4 regions of the Kitasatospora sp. NPDC041988 genome follow, and region 3 is predicted to be linked to each of the others. Evidence: riboswitches for the same ligand, from Rfam matches in the RefSeq annotation. Region 3 holds a riboswitch; each other region holds the start of a gene.
The links. Region 3 has a riboswitch for cobalamin ahead of nicT (Nickel transporter NicT). Riboswitches for the same ligand answer to the same signal wherever they lie in the genome.

Region 1 (4,278 bases), on a different contig from region 3:
GCCGGGCGGCCACCCGGCGCTGCATCCGGGTGAAGGCGTACCAGCGGCGCAGCGACAGCCGCCTGAGCCGGGTGGGGGCCGCGTCCAGCTCCAGCTGCCGGTCCACCGTGATCGGGTGATGGATCGTGGTGACCAGCGGGAACCCGTGCCGCCCCAGGCCGAGCAGGCCGTAGCCGAGCGTCTGGTTGTCGTGCACCACGTCGTAGCGGCCCTTGTGCAGGGCGAGGTACCGGCGGGCGCGCAGCGAGAAGGTCAGCGGCTCGGGGAAGCCGCCGGTGCGCATCGTGGCGACCTCCAGCACGTCCACCGGGCCGCGGTACTCGGCGAGGTCCGGGGTGCGGAACGGGTCGTCGGCGCGGTAGAGGTCCAGGCTGGGCAACTCGACCAGCCGGACCGAGCCGGGGCCCTCGACCTCGTCCAGTACGGGGTACGGCTGGGCGCCGATCACGTCCACGTGGTGGCCCAGCCGGGCCAGTTCACGGGAAAGGTGCCGTACGTAGACGCCCTGGCCGCCGCAGAACGGGTCGCCGCGGTACGACAGCAGGGCAATCCGCAGCGGTTGCGCGGTCATCCTCGGCCCCCATCTCTGCTGCTAGGTGTGCTGCCGGTCGGTAAAGTAGATCAGGTTTCAGTGTGGTGTGGAGTTCGCCACTGACCATGTGAACAATGAGAGACCTTGAAGATACCGGCCCGTAGCTTCTCGTCAGGAGCCAGGGCTGGTGATTCACGCCACGCCGGATCACCCGCCCGACCTGCCGGACCTGCTCCACCGGACCGGCAGGACGGACCTGCTCCGGAACCGTTCCGGACCTGCTCCGGCACTTCAGGAGCACCCCGCCAGTCTCGCGCACCGGGAGCACCCTTGCCGTCGCCCGCCGCACCACACCCTGCGCCGCCCGCCGCGGCGCACCCCGCGCCGCGCTCCGCACCGCAGCCCGCGCCGCACCCCGACGGCCCGCCGCTGACCGCCCGGCAGGCCGAACGGCGGCGGCGGATCCTGCGCTCCGCGACCGCGCTGGCGGCCCGCGGCGGGTACGACGCGGTGCAGATGCGGGAGGTCGCGGAGGGCGCGCAGGTGGCGCTCGGCACCCTCTACCGGTACTTCCCGTCGAAGGTACATCTGCTGGTCGCGGTCATGCTGGAGCAGTTGCAGAGCCTTCAGGAGCACGTCCGGCGGCACCCTCCGGCCGAGCTCGAACCGGCCCCGCGGGTCGCCGAGACACTCACCCGCGCGTTCCACGCGCTCCAGCGCGAACCACTGCTGGCGGAGGCGATGGTCCGGGCGCTCTCCTTCGCGGACCGCTCGGTCAGTACCGAGGTGGACCTCGTGAGCACCGCCACCGGCCAGCTCATCCTGGACGCGATCGGCCAGTCGGGGCCGCCCACCGACAGCCAGCGCGCCGCCGTCCGGGTGATCGAGCACACCTGGCACTCGGCCCTGGTGTCCTGGCTCTCCGGCCGCTCCTCGATCGCCGAGGTCCGCGCCGACCTGCACACCGCCGCCCGGCTGCTCACCCTGCCCTGACGTCGGCCTGCCGCCGGCCCGTCGCCGCCTCGCCGCTGCCGGTGCCGGCGCTCGCCGGTGCTCGCCGGGCCCTGTGGCGGCGCCTCGCCGGCCAAGTGGAACCTGTTCTCGCCCGGGCCGGTTCGGCAGCCCCCGTGCGGCGGCTAAAGTCGACCCGCAGGACAACTCCATCCCGCTTCTCCTCCGGGGAAAGCCGGTGCGAATCCGGCACTGACCCCGCAACCGTGAGCCCGGCGCTGGACGGCCGGGCGAGTCGGAATGCCCGGGGAGAGGCGAGCGGCCACACCGGGCACACCCGCACCCGGCACCGTCGAGGTCTACGGAACGGCCCACCCGGGCCACCACCGCTCACCGAAAGGCTCACCTCCACCATGCTCACCGCCGCCCGCCTGGGCGCCGCCGCCCTGTCCGCCGCGCTGCTCACCGGCGGCGCCGCCGCTCCGGCCCTCGCCGACAGCCCCTCGCCCAGCGCCGCCGCCGTCCCCGAAGGCCTCTACGGCAAGGGCGACCCGACGTTCGACGGGGTGTGGCGGCAGTCGCTCGCCCTCACCGCGCTGGCCGGCGCCAAGGTGACGCCCGCCGACTCCGCCGTCTCCTGGCTCACCGGCCAGCAGTGTGCGGACGGCGGCTGGCCGTCGTTCCGCGCGGACACCGCGGCCGCCTGCGCCGCCGCGACCGAGGACAGCAACGCGACCGCCGTCGCCGTCCAGGCGCTGGTCGCGCTCGGCGGGCACCAGGACGCCGTCGACAAGGGCGTCCAGTGGCTCAAGGCCAACCAGAACGCGGACGGCAGCTGGGCCTACAATCCCGGCAGCCCCGGCGACGCCGACTCCACCGGCCTCGCCGTCAACGCCCTGCTCGCCGCCAAGGTGGACCCGGCCGGCGTCGCCAAGGCCGGAAAGAACGCCTTCGACGGGCTGGCGCTCTTCCAGCTCGGCTGCGCCGCCCCCGCCGACCAGCGCGGCGCCTTCGCCTACCAGCCCAAGCCGGACGGCGCGCTCGAACCGAACGCCCTCGCCACCGGCCAGGCCTCGCTGGCCGCGGTCGGCGGAAAGCTGCCGGTCACCAACACCAACCGGACCGACGCCGCGCCCAAGGCGCTCACGTGCGCGGACGGCTCCACCGGCACGGGCGGCTCCGCGCCGACAGCCGTGCCGCGCGCCGACTCCGGCGAGGCCACGGGCGCCTACCTCACCGCACAGCTCGCGGCCGGCGGGCAGCACCTCACCCTGACCACCCCCGGCGCCGCCCCGACCCCCGACTACACCGCCACCGCCTGGGCCGCGCTCGGCCTGATCCAGGGCGGCCACCCGCAGCAGGCCACCGGCGCGGTGGACTGGCTGGCCAAGGAGGGCACCGCCTGGACCAAGGGCGGCACCGACGCCTCCGCCACCGCCACCCTGCTACTCGTCGCCCAGGCCGCCCAGCGCGACCCGGCCTCGTTCGGCGGCGACCTCGTCGCGCAGCTGACCGCCCTCGGCCCGGCGCCCAAGGCGACCGCCCCGGCCTCGGCCTCGGCTGCCGCCTCCGCGCCGGCGAAGGAGAAGAAGGACGGCGGCATCGGCCAGTGGTGGCCGATCGGCATCGGCCTGCTCATCGGCATCGGCGGCGGCGTGCTCCTGAGCATCCAGCGCAAGCGCGGCCCGAAGCTGTGACCAGCCCCGCCACCCCGACCGGCTCCGGCCCGGCCGGGCCGACTCCCGGGGCAGGCGCCGCGAGCTCGTGTTCCGGTGCGGAGCGGCGGGTTGCGGAGCGGCGAGTCCGTGATCGGCGGGTCGCGGATCACGAGGTCGCGGATCACGGGGTCACGGATCGCCAGGTCACTGATCACGAGGTCACGGATCGCCAGGTCACTGATCGCCAGGTCACGGATCGCCAGGTCGTGGACGCGCCGGTGGCGACCGGCCGGCCGACTGTCACCGGCAGGCCCGCGCCCACCACCCCGCTGCCGCCCGCCGGCCTGCCTGGCCGGCTCCCGGCAACGCTCGCCCCGACACCGGCCGCCCCGGCAACGCTCGCCCCCGCACCCGCGGCTCCCAGTCGCTGTCGGCGGGTGGCGCCCGCGCTCGTCCGGTTCGTCGCCGGGGTGGTGGCCGGGGTGCTGATCCTGTTGGTCCTCGGGGCCGCGCCGGCGCAGGCCGCCGGGTACCGGTACTGGTCGTTCTGGAAGTGGTCCGACGGCGCATGGGCCTACCAGCAGCAGGGGCCCGCCGTGTACGTGCCACCGGACGGCGGCGTGGACGGGTGGCGCTTCGCCGTCAGCCCCGACGGCGGCCGGGACGCCGCCCGCCCCGGCACCGCCCCGGACTTCGCCACCGTCTGCGGCAGCACGCCCGCGCAGCAGGGGCGTAAGCGCGTAGGTGTCGTCCTGGACTTCGGCACCGCCGCCGACGCCGCCGGCGAGACCCCGCCCGGGCCCCGCACCGCCTGCGCCGTCGTGCCCGGCAACGCCAGCTCGGCCGAGGTGCTGGCCACCGTCGCCCCGCCGCTGCGGTACGACACCAACGGGCTGCTCTGCGCCATCGCCGGCTATCCGAAGGCCGGCTGCGCCGACCAGCTCGGCGGAGCCGGCCGGCCCAACGATCAGCCCTCCGACCGTTCCTCCGCCGACGCCGCTGCCACCACCGCGCGCAACGACGGCTCGCCCGGCACCAGCGGCCCGGACCTCGGCGTGATCGCCGGCGCCGTGCTCGTCGCCGTCCTGGCCGCGGGCACCGTCTGGCAAGCGCGCCGCCGCCGCTGAACAGGCACCC
Region 2 (4,278 bases), on a different contig from region 3:
GTCCGACGCCGACACCCTCGGCAGGAGCGCTGCCGCCGCGCCGGACGCCTGCTGCGGCACCACCGCCTGCTGCACTCCCGACGAGCAGGCGGTCGATCCCCAGCGGACGCCGGTCGAGGCGAAGAGCGCTGCCGGATGCGCCTGCGCCGGCTGAGCGGCGACAGGGGGCGACGGCGCCTTCGCCGCCACTGCTCCCCGCCGGCCCGGGGCGGCCGACAGGAAGGATCGCCACCGGGATTCGGGGCGGTCCGGAGGTCGCTGCGGTAGCCCCGGCCGAGTGGCGTCCGGCACCGGAGGGCGGCGAGCGTGCGCGGCGCCGGGCGGGTGGGCGTACGGCAAGGCCGCCCCTGCCAAGGATCGGCGCGGGGCGGCCTTCTGCGGTCGGTGGTCGGGATTCGGCGTACCGGCTCAGGCGGCGTCCGCTGCCGGGCGGCGGGACAGGGCGTCGGAGGCCTTGGCCGTGGCGTAGAGCGAGACGGCCAGCGCGATGACGAGGGCGGCCCCGGCGGCGAAGATGCTGCCGGAGGAGACGGCCTTGGCACTGCCGGACTCGGTACGGGCCGAGCCGGCGAGGAAGGGCATGACCACGAGGACGGCGACGCCGAGGGCGACCTCGCCCCAGACGACCTTCGGGAAGTGCCGCAGGGTCAGGTGGAGGAGGGAGGAGCTGTCGTCGGCGCGGCGGGCCTGGGCGATGCGGGGCATCAGCCGGAACTGGTTGAAGGCGCCCGCGGCGACGAGGCCGGCGACCAGGAGGATCTTGACCAGCAGGGCGATGCCGTAGCCGGTGGTCCAGAGCTGGGAGATCGCACCGACGTGCTTCCAGCTGAGCCAGAGGCCGGAGATGGTGACGGCGCCGACGCAGATCATGGCGACGAGGCTGAACCGGCGCCACATGTCGGCCCAGAGAAGGCCGGCGCCGTCGCCGAGGCGGCCGCGGGTGCCGGCGAGCGCGACCAGGAGGGCGAGGCCGCCGAGCCAGACGACGCCGGAGATGATGTGGGTCTGGTCGAAGACGAGGTCGAGCCAGCGGTCGAGGTCGGCGGGCTTGGTGGCGGGGACGGCCGCGATCAGGGTGACGGCGAGGGAGAGCGGCAGCGCGGTGAGGGCGATGGCGTCCGTGTGGCGGCGGCTGGCCGGTATGAAGAGGGCGATCAGGGCTGCGGCCGCGACGGCCAGGACAGCGTTCTGGACCAGGTAGACGGTGCCCTGGGCGATCCAGGCGCCCTTGGCGGCCGGGGCGTGGAGGTAGTCCCAGATCCGGTCCGGGGCGAGGGCGTCGCCGAACGGCATGCCCTTGCCGGCGCGGGCGAGACGGGCGGCGAGCTGGAAGTAACCGGCGATCAGCAGCACCACCCCTGCCCAGGCGAGGTAGGTCGCCGATCTTCTTCGCAGGACCTCGGCGTCCTGGCCGCTGGTTTCCGCGGCGCGCAGCGCGGGGCGCACGGTGGTCGCGTACGTGATGGTGGCGCCGATGGCTCCGCTGAGGCCGATGAAGTAGCCGGCCTTGGTGAGGAGCCGCCAGGGCTGGGGCATGGTGTATCCGGCCGTGGTCGCGGCCAGCAGGGCGTGATGCATGAGGTGAGGCTAGCCTAAATAAGGGCGCCCTTAGTCGCCTGGGGGGTGCTGCTTGTTCAATCGTCATCATCCTGTGAGCTACCGGTCGGTCGACTCCTCGTGGCGCGCCCTGTCACTGCTTCGCCTCGTTCGGAGCCCGAAGCCCCGGCCGGTGCCGTCTCGGAATGTGGACGACTTGAGCCAATCCCTGTCCGCCGGCTGCCGGACTCCCTCTAAGCTGGCCGGGCAGCTGGTTCGCCCTGCCCGCCAGGCAGGCGCGTCGCAAGAGGGAACCCGGTGGGAATCCGGGACTGCCCCGCAGCGGTGAGTGGGAACGAACGCCGTCATACGCACTGGGCCCGGCCGGGTCTGGGAAGCGACGGCCAGTAGGTGTCCGCCCTTTCGGGGGCGGCCGTGCCCGCGAGTCCGAAGACCTGCCCGTTGCCCGCACGCGACCGATCGCGCGCGGCCATCCCGGTGACCTCGTGGGCGGGTCGGCGTACATACCAGGCGGGTTGGGCGCTCTTCGTGCGCTCGTGGCCCCGCCCGGTTCGTCACCCTTCGCGCCTGCGTCCCGTCATCGGGGACCACAGGAGACAGGCTCGCGAAGGAGAGTCCCTTGACAGCGAATTCCGCAGCCGCGGCAACCCGGGCCACCGCCCACGGCTACCCCCGGCAGGGCCGGAACCGGGAGCTCAAGAAGGCGATCGAGGGCTACTGGAAGGGTGCGGTCGCGGCCGGCGCCCTCCTGGCCACCGCCGCCGACCTGCGCCGGGAGAACTGGCGCCGGCTCGCCGACGCCGGCATCCGGGAAGTCCCCACCGGCGACTTCTCGCTCTACGACCACGTGCTGGACGCCACCGTCGCCGTCGGTGCGATTCCCGCCCGCCACCGGGCGGCCGTCGACGCCGACGCGCTGGACGGCTACTTCGCCATGGCGCGCGGCACCCAGGACGTCGCGCCGCTGGAGATGACCAAGTGGTTCGACACCAACTACCACTACCTGGTGCCCGAACTCGGCCCCGGCACCGTCTTCACCCCGAACCCGGCCAAGCAGGTGGCCGAGTTGCGCGAGGCCGTCGCGCTCGGCCACGACGCCCGGCCGGTGCTGGTCGGCCCCGTCACCTACCTGCTGCTCGCCAAGCCGGCCCCCGGGGTGGCCGAGGACTTCCAGCCGCTCACCCTGCTCGACCGGCTGCTGCCCGTCTACGCCGCACTCCTCGCCGACCTGCGCGCCGCCGGCGCCGAGTGGGTGCAGCTGGACGAACCCGCGCTCGTCCAGGACCGCACCCCGGCCGAGCTGAACGTCGCCGCCCGCGCCTACCGCGACCTCGGCGCCCTCACCGACCGGCCCAAGCTGCTCGTCGCGAGCTACTTCGACCGCCTCGGCGAGGCGCTGCCCGTGCTCGCCAAGGCGCCGGTCGACGGCCTCGCACTGGACTTCACCGGTTCGGCCGCGGCCAACCTCGACGCCCTCGCCGCCGTCGGCGGACTCCCCGGCAAGCGCCTGGTCGCCGGCGTGGTCGACGGCCGCAACATCTGGATCAACGACCTGCAGAAGTCGCTGACCACCCTGGCGACCCTGCTCGGCCTCGCCGACCGGGTCGACGTCGCACCGTCCTGCTCCCTGCTGCACGTCCCGCTGGACGCCGCCGACGAGCGCGACCTGGACCCGCAGATCGCCCGCTGGCTCGCGTTCGCCCGTCAGAAGGCCGGCGAGACCGCCCTGCTCGCCCGCGGCCTGCGCGAGGGCACCGACGCGATCGCCGCCGAACTCGCCGCCAACCGGGCCGACCTCGCCTCCCGGGCCGGCTCGCCGATCACCCGCGACCCGGCCGTCCGCGCCCGTACCGCCGCCGTCACCGAGGCCGACGGCCGCCGGGCCCAGGCCTACCCCGAGCGCGCCGAGGCCCAGCGCACCCGACTCGGCCTGCCGCTGCTGCCGACCACCACCATCGGCTCCTTCCCGCAGACCGCCGAACTGCGCGTCGCCCGCGCCGACCTCACCGCCGGCCGCATCGACGAGGGCGCCTACCGGGAGCGCATCGAGGCCGAGGTGCGCGAGGTGATCGCGTTCCAGGAGAAGGCCGGGCTGGACGTGCTCGTCCACGGCGAGCCCGAACGCAACGACATGGTCCAGTACTTCGCCGAGCAGCTCACCGGCTACCTGGCCACCCGGCACGGCTGGGTGCAGTCGTACGGCACCCGGTACGTGCGCCCGCCGGTGCTGGCCGGCGACATCTCGCGCCCGCACCCGATGACCGTCGACTGGTTCCGCTACGCCCAGGACCTGACGGACCGTCCGGTCAAGGGGATGCTGACGGGCCCGGTCACCATGCTTGCCTGGTCCTTCGTCCGCGACGACCAGCCGCTCGCCGAGACCGCCTTCCAGGTCGCCCTCGCCCTGCGCGACGAGGTCACCGATCTGGAGGCCGCCGGTGCCACCGTCGTCCAGGTCGACGAACCGGCCCTGCGCGAGACCCTGCCGCTGCGGGCCGGCGACCGCCCGGCCTACCTGGACTGGGCCACCGCCGCCTTCCGGCTCGCCACCTCCGGGGTACGCGCCGACACCCAGATCCACACTCACATGTGCTACGCCGAGTTCGGTGCGATCATGACCGCGATCGACGAGCTCGACGCCGACGTCATCTCGCTGGAGGCGGCCCGCTCGCACATGCAGGTCGCCGGTGAGCTGGCCGGCGCCGGCTACCCGCGCGAGGT
Region 3 (4,278 bases):
GGGCCGACCTCGTCGCCCTGATGCACGAGGGCGTCGGCGCGGGCCGGATCGACACCGTCCGCCCCGAGCACACCCCCGAGGCGATGGGCCGTCCGCCCCGGGTGGACGACCACGGCGGCGAGGTCTACGTGTACCGCCGGGCCGCGATGCCCTGCCTGGTCTGCGGCACCGACGTCCGGACCGAGGAACACGCCGCCCGGAACCTCTTCTGGTGCCCGACCTGCCAGCAGGCCTGAGGCCGCCGAGCCGGCCGAGCCGGCCGAGCCGGCCGGGCCTGAGCCGTCCCCGGCCGCCCGACCCGGTCCGGTCAGGAGCCGTCAGCCGTCCGTCCGCCCGCGGGCGACCGACCAGGCGGCGGCCGCGCCGGCCAGGCAGAGCGGCGTGTAGAGCGCCAGGTTGAGCGGGTAGAAGACCGAGCCGGTGTCGGCCCCGATCCCGGCCGCCCAGACCAGCCCGGCCAGCCCGCGGGCGAGCATCCCGCCGGCCACCGCGCGAGGGCCCCAGCGCAGCGCCACCGCGGGCAGCCGGCCGGCCAGGCCGTCCAGTACCCCGCCCCGGGCGAGGACCAGGGCCGCCCCCGTGAACAGCGCCGCGGCGAGCGGGACCAGGACCGGCGGGGTGAACGGCACGTCGGCGTTGAGCACGGCCTGGGAGAGCGACGCCGTGTCGGCCGCCGGCCAGGTGCTGCCGGTGGCCCAGTAGACGTGCAGCAGGCCGTCGGCGGCGAGCACGGCGGCGACGGCGAGGGCGGCGGTACGGCGGCGGTTCATGGTGGTCCCCCAGGGGATGCGACGGTGTGTCACCCGCAGGAGCGGCCCCGCCCGCCGGACGTTCCCGTGGCGAGCGTCACACCGGAAAGTCGCCCGGGAGAGGGAACGTCCGGGCCTCCCGCCGCCTCTGATGCGGATGTGGATGGTCCCGACACCCGAACCGCCAGCGACCCCGCCGCCCTGGTCCGCGCCGCCCAGCGCGGCGACCAACTGGCGGTGAGCGAGCTGCTGGAGCTGGTCACGCCCTACGTCCGCCGGCTCTGCGGCCCGATCGCCCTGGACGACGGCCCCGACGCGACCCAGGAGGCGCTGATCGCCGTCTTCCGCAAGCTGGGCCAGCTCCAGGACCCGGCCGCGCTGTTCGGCTGGGTCCGCTCGATCGCCGTCCGGGAGGCCGTCCGGCATGTGAAGCGGGTCGCCCGCTGCGTCCCGGCCGACCTCTCCGAACTGCCCCGCCCCGGTGATCCGCAGCTGGCCACCGACATCGAGGACGTCCTCGCCCGGCTCAGCCCCGAGCACCGGGCCGTCCTGGTGCTGCGCGACCTGGAGGGCCTGGACGAGCGGGCCACCGCCGACCTGCTGGGCGTGGCGGCCGGCACCGTGAAGTCCCGGCTCTCCCGGGCCCGACTCAGCTTCCGAAGGGCGTGGCAGCAGTGAGCGCGCAGACCCCCTGGCCGGTGGCGGCCTTCGACCCGGTGCGCCGACTGCACGTCATCGCCGCCGTCACCCCGGGCGCCGACGTCCGCGAGACGGTGATCGACGCGCCGTTCGACCAGGTCTGGGCCGTCGCGGCGGACCTGGAGGACGGGCTGCCGCGCTGGCTGCCGGATCTCCGCACCGTCCGCCTCACCGCGGGCCCGGCGGACGGCCGCGCCGAGGCCCTGGTGGTGGGACACAGCCGGCTGCGGGCCCGCTTCGACGTCGAGCTGACACCCGGCTGGTGCCTGATGCGCAGCCGCTTCCTGCTCGGCGGCATGGCGGCGCGCCCCGAGCCGGACGGCACCCGGTTCGCCTTCCTCGGCGCCTTCCGCCTCCCCGCCGCCGGCCTGGTCACCCGGGCCCTGCGGCCCGCCACCGACCCGCTGGCCCGGCGCTCGCTGCGCCGTTTCGAGCGGCTGGTGCGGCAGGGGTGACACCGGCCGCGGAACGGATGATGCCGGCTCAGGGCCCCCGTCGGGCCGGCAGGTGAGTCAGCCGGCCGCAGCGGTGGGCTCGTGGTGGTCCGTCGCGGAGCCGCCGGCGGTGTCGGGCGCCGGCTCGTGGTGCTCGGCGGCGGCGCATTCGTCCAGCAGGGGGCGCATGGCGTCGTCCACGAGCCGGTAGCGCACCACGCGTCCCTCCTTGTCCCCGGTGACCACGCCGGCTGTGCGGAGCAGCCGCAGCGCCTGGGAGACGGCGGGGTCGCGCATGCCGGTGGCGACCGCGAGGTCGCTGACGGCGAGCGGCCCGGCGCGGTGCAGGGCGAGCAGCAGGGAGAGCCGCCCCGGGTCGGCGAGCAGTGAGAACCGCTCGGCCCAGGACCGGACGTGCCCGGTGTCGCCGATGGCGGCGATGGCCTCGCAGACCCGGTGCCCGTCGATGGTGCGCTGACCCGCGCGGTCGGCCGGTACGAGATGCATGCGGACATTCTTGCAGGCCCCGGCCTGTGATCCTGGACACCTGCGCAGGTGCGCAGCCTTGCAACGGTGCTGCGCGGCCCCCTACGGTGTTGCCCGCCGTGGTGCTCGGGAAGACCGGTGACGGACCCTCAGGGTTCAAGTCCGGAGCGGCCCTCGCCACTGTGATCGGGGGAGTCGTCCGTACCCACGACGCCACTGGGCGCCTCGCGCGCCTGGGAAGGCGGGTACGGAAGCCCCGTCAGCCAGGAGACCGGCCACGGCATCTCACGAACGACTTTCCACGAGGTGCTGGAGCGTGATCCGCAGATGACCGTGCCCGAAACCGCCGCTGCTCCGGCGGCGCCGTCCGTCCTGCCCACTTTCCGCTGGAGGCGGGAGGACACCGTCCGCACGGCCGGGCTGATCGGGGTGATCCTGGCCATGCACGTGGTGGCGTTCGGGACGCTCATATTCCTGGTCGCCCCCGAGAAGTACGAGGTCGGCACCCAGGTCTTCGGGGTGGGCCTGGGTATCACCGCGTACACCCTCGGGATGCGGCACGCCTTCGACGCCGACCACATCGCGGTGATCGACAACACCACCCGCAAGCTGATGGCGGACGGCAAGCGCCCGGTCTCGGTGGGCTTCTGGTTCGCCCTCGGCCACTCGTCGATGGTGGTCATCATGGCCGCCCTGGTGGCGGGCGGCGCGCAGCTGGCCAACACGCTGATGGACGACGAGTCGGTCACCCACCAGTGGCTCGGCGTGGTCGGCACCTCCGCCTCCGGTGCCTTCCTCTACCTGATCGGCGCGCTCAACCTGGCCGCCCTGTTCGGCATCCTGAAGGTGTTCCGCTCGATGCGGGCCGGGCAGTTCGACGAGGCGGAGCTGGAGGAGCACCTCAACTCGCGCGGCTTCCTGGCCCGGGTGCTGAACCGGGCGACCCGCTCGATCACCCGGCCCGGCCAGATGTTCCCGGTCGGCATGGTGCTCGGCCTCGGCTTCGACACCGCGACCGAGGTGACCCTGATGGTGATGGCCGGCTCCGGCGCGGCCTCCGGGCTGCCCTGGTACGCGATCGTCTGCCTGCCGCTGCTGTTCGCGGCCGGGATGAGCCTGTTCGACACGCTGGACGGGACGTTCATGAACTTCGCGTACCAATGGGCGTTCTCCAACCCGGTACGCAAGGTGTACTACAACCTGACCATCACTGGACTGTCGATCGCGGTGGCGTTCATCATCGGCACCATCGAGCTGGTCGGGGTGCTGCACGAGAAGCTGGACCTCACCGACCCGGTCAGCGGCTGGATCGCGGACATCTCGCTGGACAACGTCGGCTACGCGATCGTCGGGCTGTTCGTGGTGGTCTGGGCGGCGGCGATCGCCTACTGGCGGCTCGCGGGGGTCGAGCAGCGCTGGAGCCCTCAGGCGGTGAAGGCGGCTGCTCCGGAGGACGCCGCGTCGGAGTCGGTGAAGTAGTCGGCGAAAGCAGCCGGCGAAGCAGCCGGCCCGTCAGGCCGCCGCGAGCAGCAGCGTCCCGGCCACGGCGAGCCCGGCACCGACCACCTGCACCGGGCGCAGCCGCTCCTTCAGCACCCCGCGGGCCATCAGCGCGGTGACCACCGGGTAGAGCGAGGCCAGCACGGCGGCCGCCGCGGCCGAGCCGCTGTGCGAGGCCAGCGCGTACGTGCCGTTGGCGGCGACGTCGGCCACGCCGACCGCGGTGAGCGCGGGGAGCCTCGCCCGCAGGCCGGGCAGGAGCCGGCTGCCGCCTCCGCCTTCGCCTCCGTCGCGGTGCAGGCTGAGCAGCAGCGCGCCGCCGCCGACGGCGACGTTGCAGAGCCGCTGGACGCAGAGCACCAGCAGCAGTCCGCCACCGGTGGAGGCGTGCGCGATCAGGGCCATCACCG
Region 4 (4,278 bases), on a different contig from region 3:
CCGCAGGTCGGTACCGTCCGCGATCCGGGCGAAGTCGGCCAGGTCGACGCCGGTGCGGCCCTCCGCCGCGAGGACGCCGAGTCCGGCGGCGGCGCCGCGGAAGCCGGCTCGGGCGGCGCCCCGGCGGGCGGTGGCGGGCAGGTCGAGGACGGGCGAGTCCAGGATCAGGCCGCTGACCGAGGACGCCCAGGCGGACCGGGCGGCGGTCTGCAGGGCGATGGTGGCGCCGAGCGACCAGCCGTAGAGGAGGATCCGGCCGGCGCCGCTGTCCAGGGCGAGCCGCACGGCCGCCTCGACGTCCCGCCACTCGGTCTCGCCGAAGTGGCCGAGGCCGTCCGGGGACGCGGGGGCGCCCGCGTCCCCGCGGTAGGTGACGGCCAGGACGGGCAGGCCGAGCCGGTCCAGCAGCGGAAGCACCGGGAGGGTCTGCTGCCGGTCGGCGCCGGCGCCGTGGATCAGCACGACCCAGGTACCGCGCTTGCCGTCGAGGTACCAGGCGGGCAGGGCCCCCAGCTCGCCCGCCGCGGAGGTCTCGGAGTACGGCAGGCCGAGGGCGCTGGTCGGGTCGCCGAGGTGGACGCGGGGGGTGAAGCGGACGGCGGTGCCGGGTGTCAGGGTGCCGCGGTCCGCGCGGGCCAGCCGCCGGGTGACACCCTGCTCGTCGCTGTGCAGGATCTCGTCGACCACGGCGTGCCCGCCGTCGCCCCACTCCACGGCCCAGCGGCCGGGGCGGGCGCTCTCCGGGCTGCGGGTGAAGGTGGCGCGTCCGGCGGCGAGGGCCTGGACCAGGACGGGGCCGGCGGCCCGCTCCCGGCCCGCCGGGCGGACCATCCGCTCGGAGGCCCGTCGGCCGATGACCAGCACGGCGGCCCCGGTACCGACGACGGCGGCCGCCACGGCGGCCGCGGTTCCCCAACGCATATCGCTCCCCGCTCTGTTGGTCGCGGACTGGGCAGTGTGCCCACCAGTGTCGCGGACTGGGCAGTGTGCCCACCAGTCCACTCGCGGGGGCGGCGGCCGGCCACCGGACACGGCCGTCCGGGTCATGCCGGGCTCGCTCCGGGGCGCGTGCCGGGAAGACGCTCAGGCCGGGATCTCGGTCTCCAGCCGCCCGAGCAGCTCCCAGAACCGCTCGCCGAGCGGCCGCTCCGGCTGCGTGCTCCGCGCCGCCGGGGCCGGGGAGCCCCAGCTGCCGGCGCCCCAGTGGGAGGAGACCTGGTTCTCGTTCTGCAGCGCCGTCAGCACGGCGGCGAGCTCGCTCTCGTCGACCGGCACGATCCGGCCGATCGCCCGGACGTGCGCCTGCCAGCGGCCGTCCACACACTGCCGCAGCCGCTGGTCGAGCTCGTCCCGACGGCCCGTCACCGCGACCAGCTCGCGCAGGGTCAGGCCGAGCACCTGGGCGAGCGCGTACGTCTGCTCCTGGTCACCGTCCCAGCGGCCGGTGGCCTCGGCCCGCTGGTAGTGGTGCAGGGCCATGCCGATCCTGCGGGCCGCGTTCTCCTGGTTGAGCTCGCGGGCGACCCGGAAGTCCCTCAGCCCGGCCGGGCGGACGCCCATCAGCTGGGCCGGCGGGCACCAGAGGGCGCGGGCCAGCGCGATGAACTCCTCCTCGGTGGGGCGCAGCTCGCCGCTCTCCCAGCCGAGCACATGGGCGGGCAGCAGCCGCACGCCGTGCGCGGCCATGCCCTCGGCCACCCGCTCGGGGGTCAGGCCCAGGCCGGCGCGATGCGCGCGGGCGGCCGCGGGCGAGAAGGGCACCGGGGGCACGGCGGGTGGCTGTCTTCGTCGCATGGCCCGACGGTAGGGGTCGGTGGTTGGACTGCCCCAGCCGCCGAACACACGAAGCGCGACTGTAGGGCTCTACAGGCCGCTGGACGATCGCACAGGCTGTCATGCCCCTGCGGGGGGTGACGATCAGAGGTAGCGACGGGGACGGAAACGGGGCGGGAAACATGAAGACCGTGTGACCAAACCCTCCGTGACCTTGGTTGACTCGCGGTTCGGCCGCGTGATGGGATCCTTCAGCCAATACGGAGGCATGCAGAGGAAGCCGGTGAGAGTCCGGCGCGGTCCCGCCACTGTCACCGGGGAGCACGTCCGGACGATGCCACGGCGGGCCGTCAGAAGCCGCTGGAAGGCCCGGGAGTGCGTTCGACCCGGAAGCCAGGAGACTCTCGCCCCCGGTACGTCGATCCAGGGCGCGGACCCTGAGTGAGGACACGCACGCCATGCAGGCTGCCCCGCCCCTCCGAGCCCTCTGCTGTCCGCCGTGCGCCCGCTGACCCGCGCCGCCGCCTTCGCGCTGGGTGCCGCCGCGGGGTATCTCGCCGACGCCCGGTTCGCCGACCCGCGCCGCGGCCACCCGGTGGCCGTCTTCGGCAGCGCGGCCGGCCGGCTGGAGAAGCGGCTCTGGCGCGACCACCGGGCCGCCGGCACCGCCTACACCGCGCTCTGCGTGGGCACCGTCGCCGCCGGCGCGGTGGCCGCCGAGCGCGTCCTCGGCCGCCGGCCGCTGGGCCGGGCCGCGCTGGCCGCCGCCGCGACCTGGACGGTGCTCGGCGGCACCTCGCTGACCCGCGAGGCCCGGACCATCGCCCGCTCACTGAACGCCGGCGACCTGACGGCGGCCCGCGCGCGGCTGCCGCACCTGTGCGGGCGCGACCCGAGCGCGCTGGACGAACAGCAGATCGCCCGCGCGGTGGTCGAGTCGGTCGCCGAGAACACCGCAGACGCCGTGGTGAACGCGCTGGTCTGGGGCACGGTCGCGGGCACGCCCGGGCTGCTGGCGTTCCGGGCCGTCAACACCCTGGACGCGATGGTCGGCCACCGTTCGCCGCGGCACGCCCGGTTCGGCTGGGCCTCGGCGCGGCTGGACGACGTGGCGGGCTGGCCGGGCGCCCGGCTGACCGCCCTGCTGACGGTGGCCGCCGCGCCCGAGCCCCGGACCGCCTGGCGGGTCTGGCGCCGGGACGGCTCCGCGCATCCGAGCCCCAACGCGGGCCAGGCCGAGTCGGCCTTCGCCGGAGCGGTCGGCGTCCGGCTCGGCGGGACCCTGAACTACGGCTCGCGCGTCGAGCACCGGCCGGTGCTGGGCGCGGAGCTGCGGCCGGTGACGGTGGACGACATCGAACGCGCCTGCCGGCTCTCCCGCCGGGTGGGCGCGCTGGCACTGGGTACGACCGTGGCCGGGCACCTGGTGATCCGGGCTTTCACGAGAAGGAGGGGGAACGCATGAGCAACGCGCTGCTGGTCGCCGGAACGACCTCGGACGCGGGCAAGAGCGTGGTCACCGCGGGTATCTGCCGCTGGCTGGCCCGGCAGGGTGTCGCCGTCGCGCCGTTCAAGGCGCAGAACATGTCGCTGAACTCCTTCGTCACCGCCGACGGCGCCGAGATCGGCCGCGCCCAGGCGATGCAGGCCCAGGCGGCCAAGGTGGAGCCCGAGGCGGCGATGAACCCGGTGCTGCTCAAACCGGGCGCGGACGGCCGCAGCCAGGTGGTGCTGCTCGGCCGCCCGGTGGCCGAGGTGGGCGCGCTGGACTACCGCGAACGCAAGCCCGTCCTGCTGGAGCGCGCCCTGGAGTGCCTGGCCGACCTGCGCCGCCGCTACGACGTGGTGGTCTGCGAGGGCGCCGGCTCTCCCGCCGAGATCAACCTGCGGGACCGCGACATCGCCAACATGGGCCTGGCCACCGCCGCCGGGCTGCCGGTCGTGGTCGTCGGCGACATCGACCGCGGCGGGGTGTTCGCCGCGATGTACGGGACGCTGGCGCTGCTCTCGGCACAGGACCAGCGGCACGTGGCCGGCTGGTTCGTCAACAAGTTCCGGGGCGACGCGCGGCTGCTCGCGCCCGGCCTGGAGATGCTGCGCGAGCTGACCGGCCGCCCCGTGCTGGGCACCCTGCCGATGCTGCCGGACCTCTGGCTGGACGCCGAGGACTCGCTCGACCTGTCGACCGTGGTCGACCGGACCGCCGGGCGCGGGCCGCTCGGCGCGGACGTGCTGCGGGTGGCCGTGGTGCGCTTCCCCCGGCTCTCCAACTTCACGGACCTGGACGCGCTGGCCCAGGAGCCGGGCGTCCTGGTCCGCTGGGCCACCCGGCCCGAGGAGCTGGCCGACGCCGACCTGGTCGTCCTGCCCGGCACCCGTGCCACCGTCGCCGACCTGGCCTGGCTGCGCGAGCGCGGCCTGGAGCAGGCGATCAGGGCGCGGGCGGCGGCCGGACTGCCGGTCCTCGGGGTCTGCGGCGGCTACCAGATGCTGGCGCGCACCATC

Region 1: linked by a shared signal. The riboswitch ahead of ACZ6NC_RS02975 (prenyltransferase/squalene oxidase repeat-containing protein) and the one ahead of nicT (Nickel transporter NicT) in region 3 are both predicted to bind cobalamin.
Region 2: linked by a shared signal. The riboswitch ahead of metE (5-methyltetrahydropteroyltriglutamate--homocysteine S-methyltransferase) and the one ahead of nicT (Nickel transporter NicT) in region 3 are both predicted to bind cobalamin.
Region 4: linked by a shared signal. The riboswitch ahead of ACZ6NC_RS14305 (cobalamin biosynthesis protein) and the one ahead of nicT (Nickel transporter NicT) in region 3 are both predicted to bind cobalamin.

The regions. Positions count from the first base shown of each region.
Region 1 covers NZ_JBVJCO010000002.1:5,829-10,106, reverse strand. Annotated here, with positions in the region: gene ACZ6NC_RS02985 (glycosyltransferase family 4 protein) at 1-571, opposite strand, end outside; gene ACZ6NC_RS02980 (TetR family transcriptional regulator) at 863-1,525, shown strand; cobalamin riboswitch at 1,689-1,809, shown strand; gene ACZ6NC_RS02975 (prenyltransferase/squalene oxidase repeat-containing protein) at 1,897-3,180, shown strand; gene ACZ6NC_RS02970 (SCO2322 family protein) at 3,579-4,268, shown strand.
Region 2 covers NZ_JBVJCO010000065.1:16,791-21,068, reverse strand. Annotated here, with positions in the region: gene ACZ6NC_RS38825 (ArsI/CadI family heavy metal resistance metalloenzyme) at 1-154, shown strand, start outside; gene ACZ6NC_RS38820 (CopD family protein) at 409-1,578, opposite strand; cobalamin riboswitch at 1,792-2,013, shown strand; gene metE (5-methyltetrahydropteroyltriglutamate--homocysteine S-methyltransferase) at 2,177-4,278, shown strand, end outside.
Region 3 covers NZ_JBVJCO010000010.1:48,036-52,313, reverse strand. Annotated here, with positions in the region: gene ACZ6NC_RS12735 (Fpg/Nei family DNA glycosylase) at 1-236, shown strand, start outside; gene ACZ6NC_RS12730 (DUF3995 domain-containing protein) at 318-770, opposite strand; gene ACZ6NC_RS12725 (RNA polymerase sigma factor) at 909-1,427, shown strand; gene ACZ6NC_RS12720 (SRPBCC family protein) at 1,424-1,903, shown strand; partial or broken gene ACZ6NC_RS12715 (ArsR/SmtB family transcription factor) at 2,048-2,389, opposite strand; cobalamin riboswitch at 2,472-2,662, shown strand; gene nicT (Nickel transporter NicT) at 2,696-3,847, shown strand; gene ACZ6NC_RS12705 (EamA family transporter) at 3,881-4,278, opposite strand, start outside.
Region 4 covers NZ_JBVJCO010000011.1:158,486-162,763, reverse strand. Annotated here, with positions in the region: gene ACZ6NC_RS14315 (alpha/beta hydrolase family protein) at 1-921, opposite strand, end outside; gene ACZ6NC_RS14310 (transcriptional regulator) at 1,084-1,794, opposite strand; cobalamin riboswitch at 2,019-2,179, shown strand; gene ACZ6NC_RS14305 (cobalamin biosynthesis protein) at 2,273-3,238, shown strand; gene ACZ6NC_RS14300 (cobyric acid synthase) at 3,235-4,278, shown strand, end outside.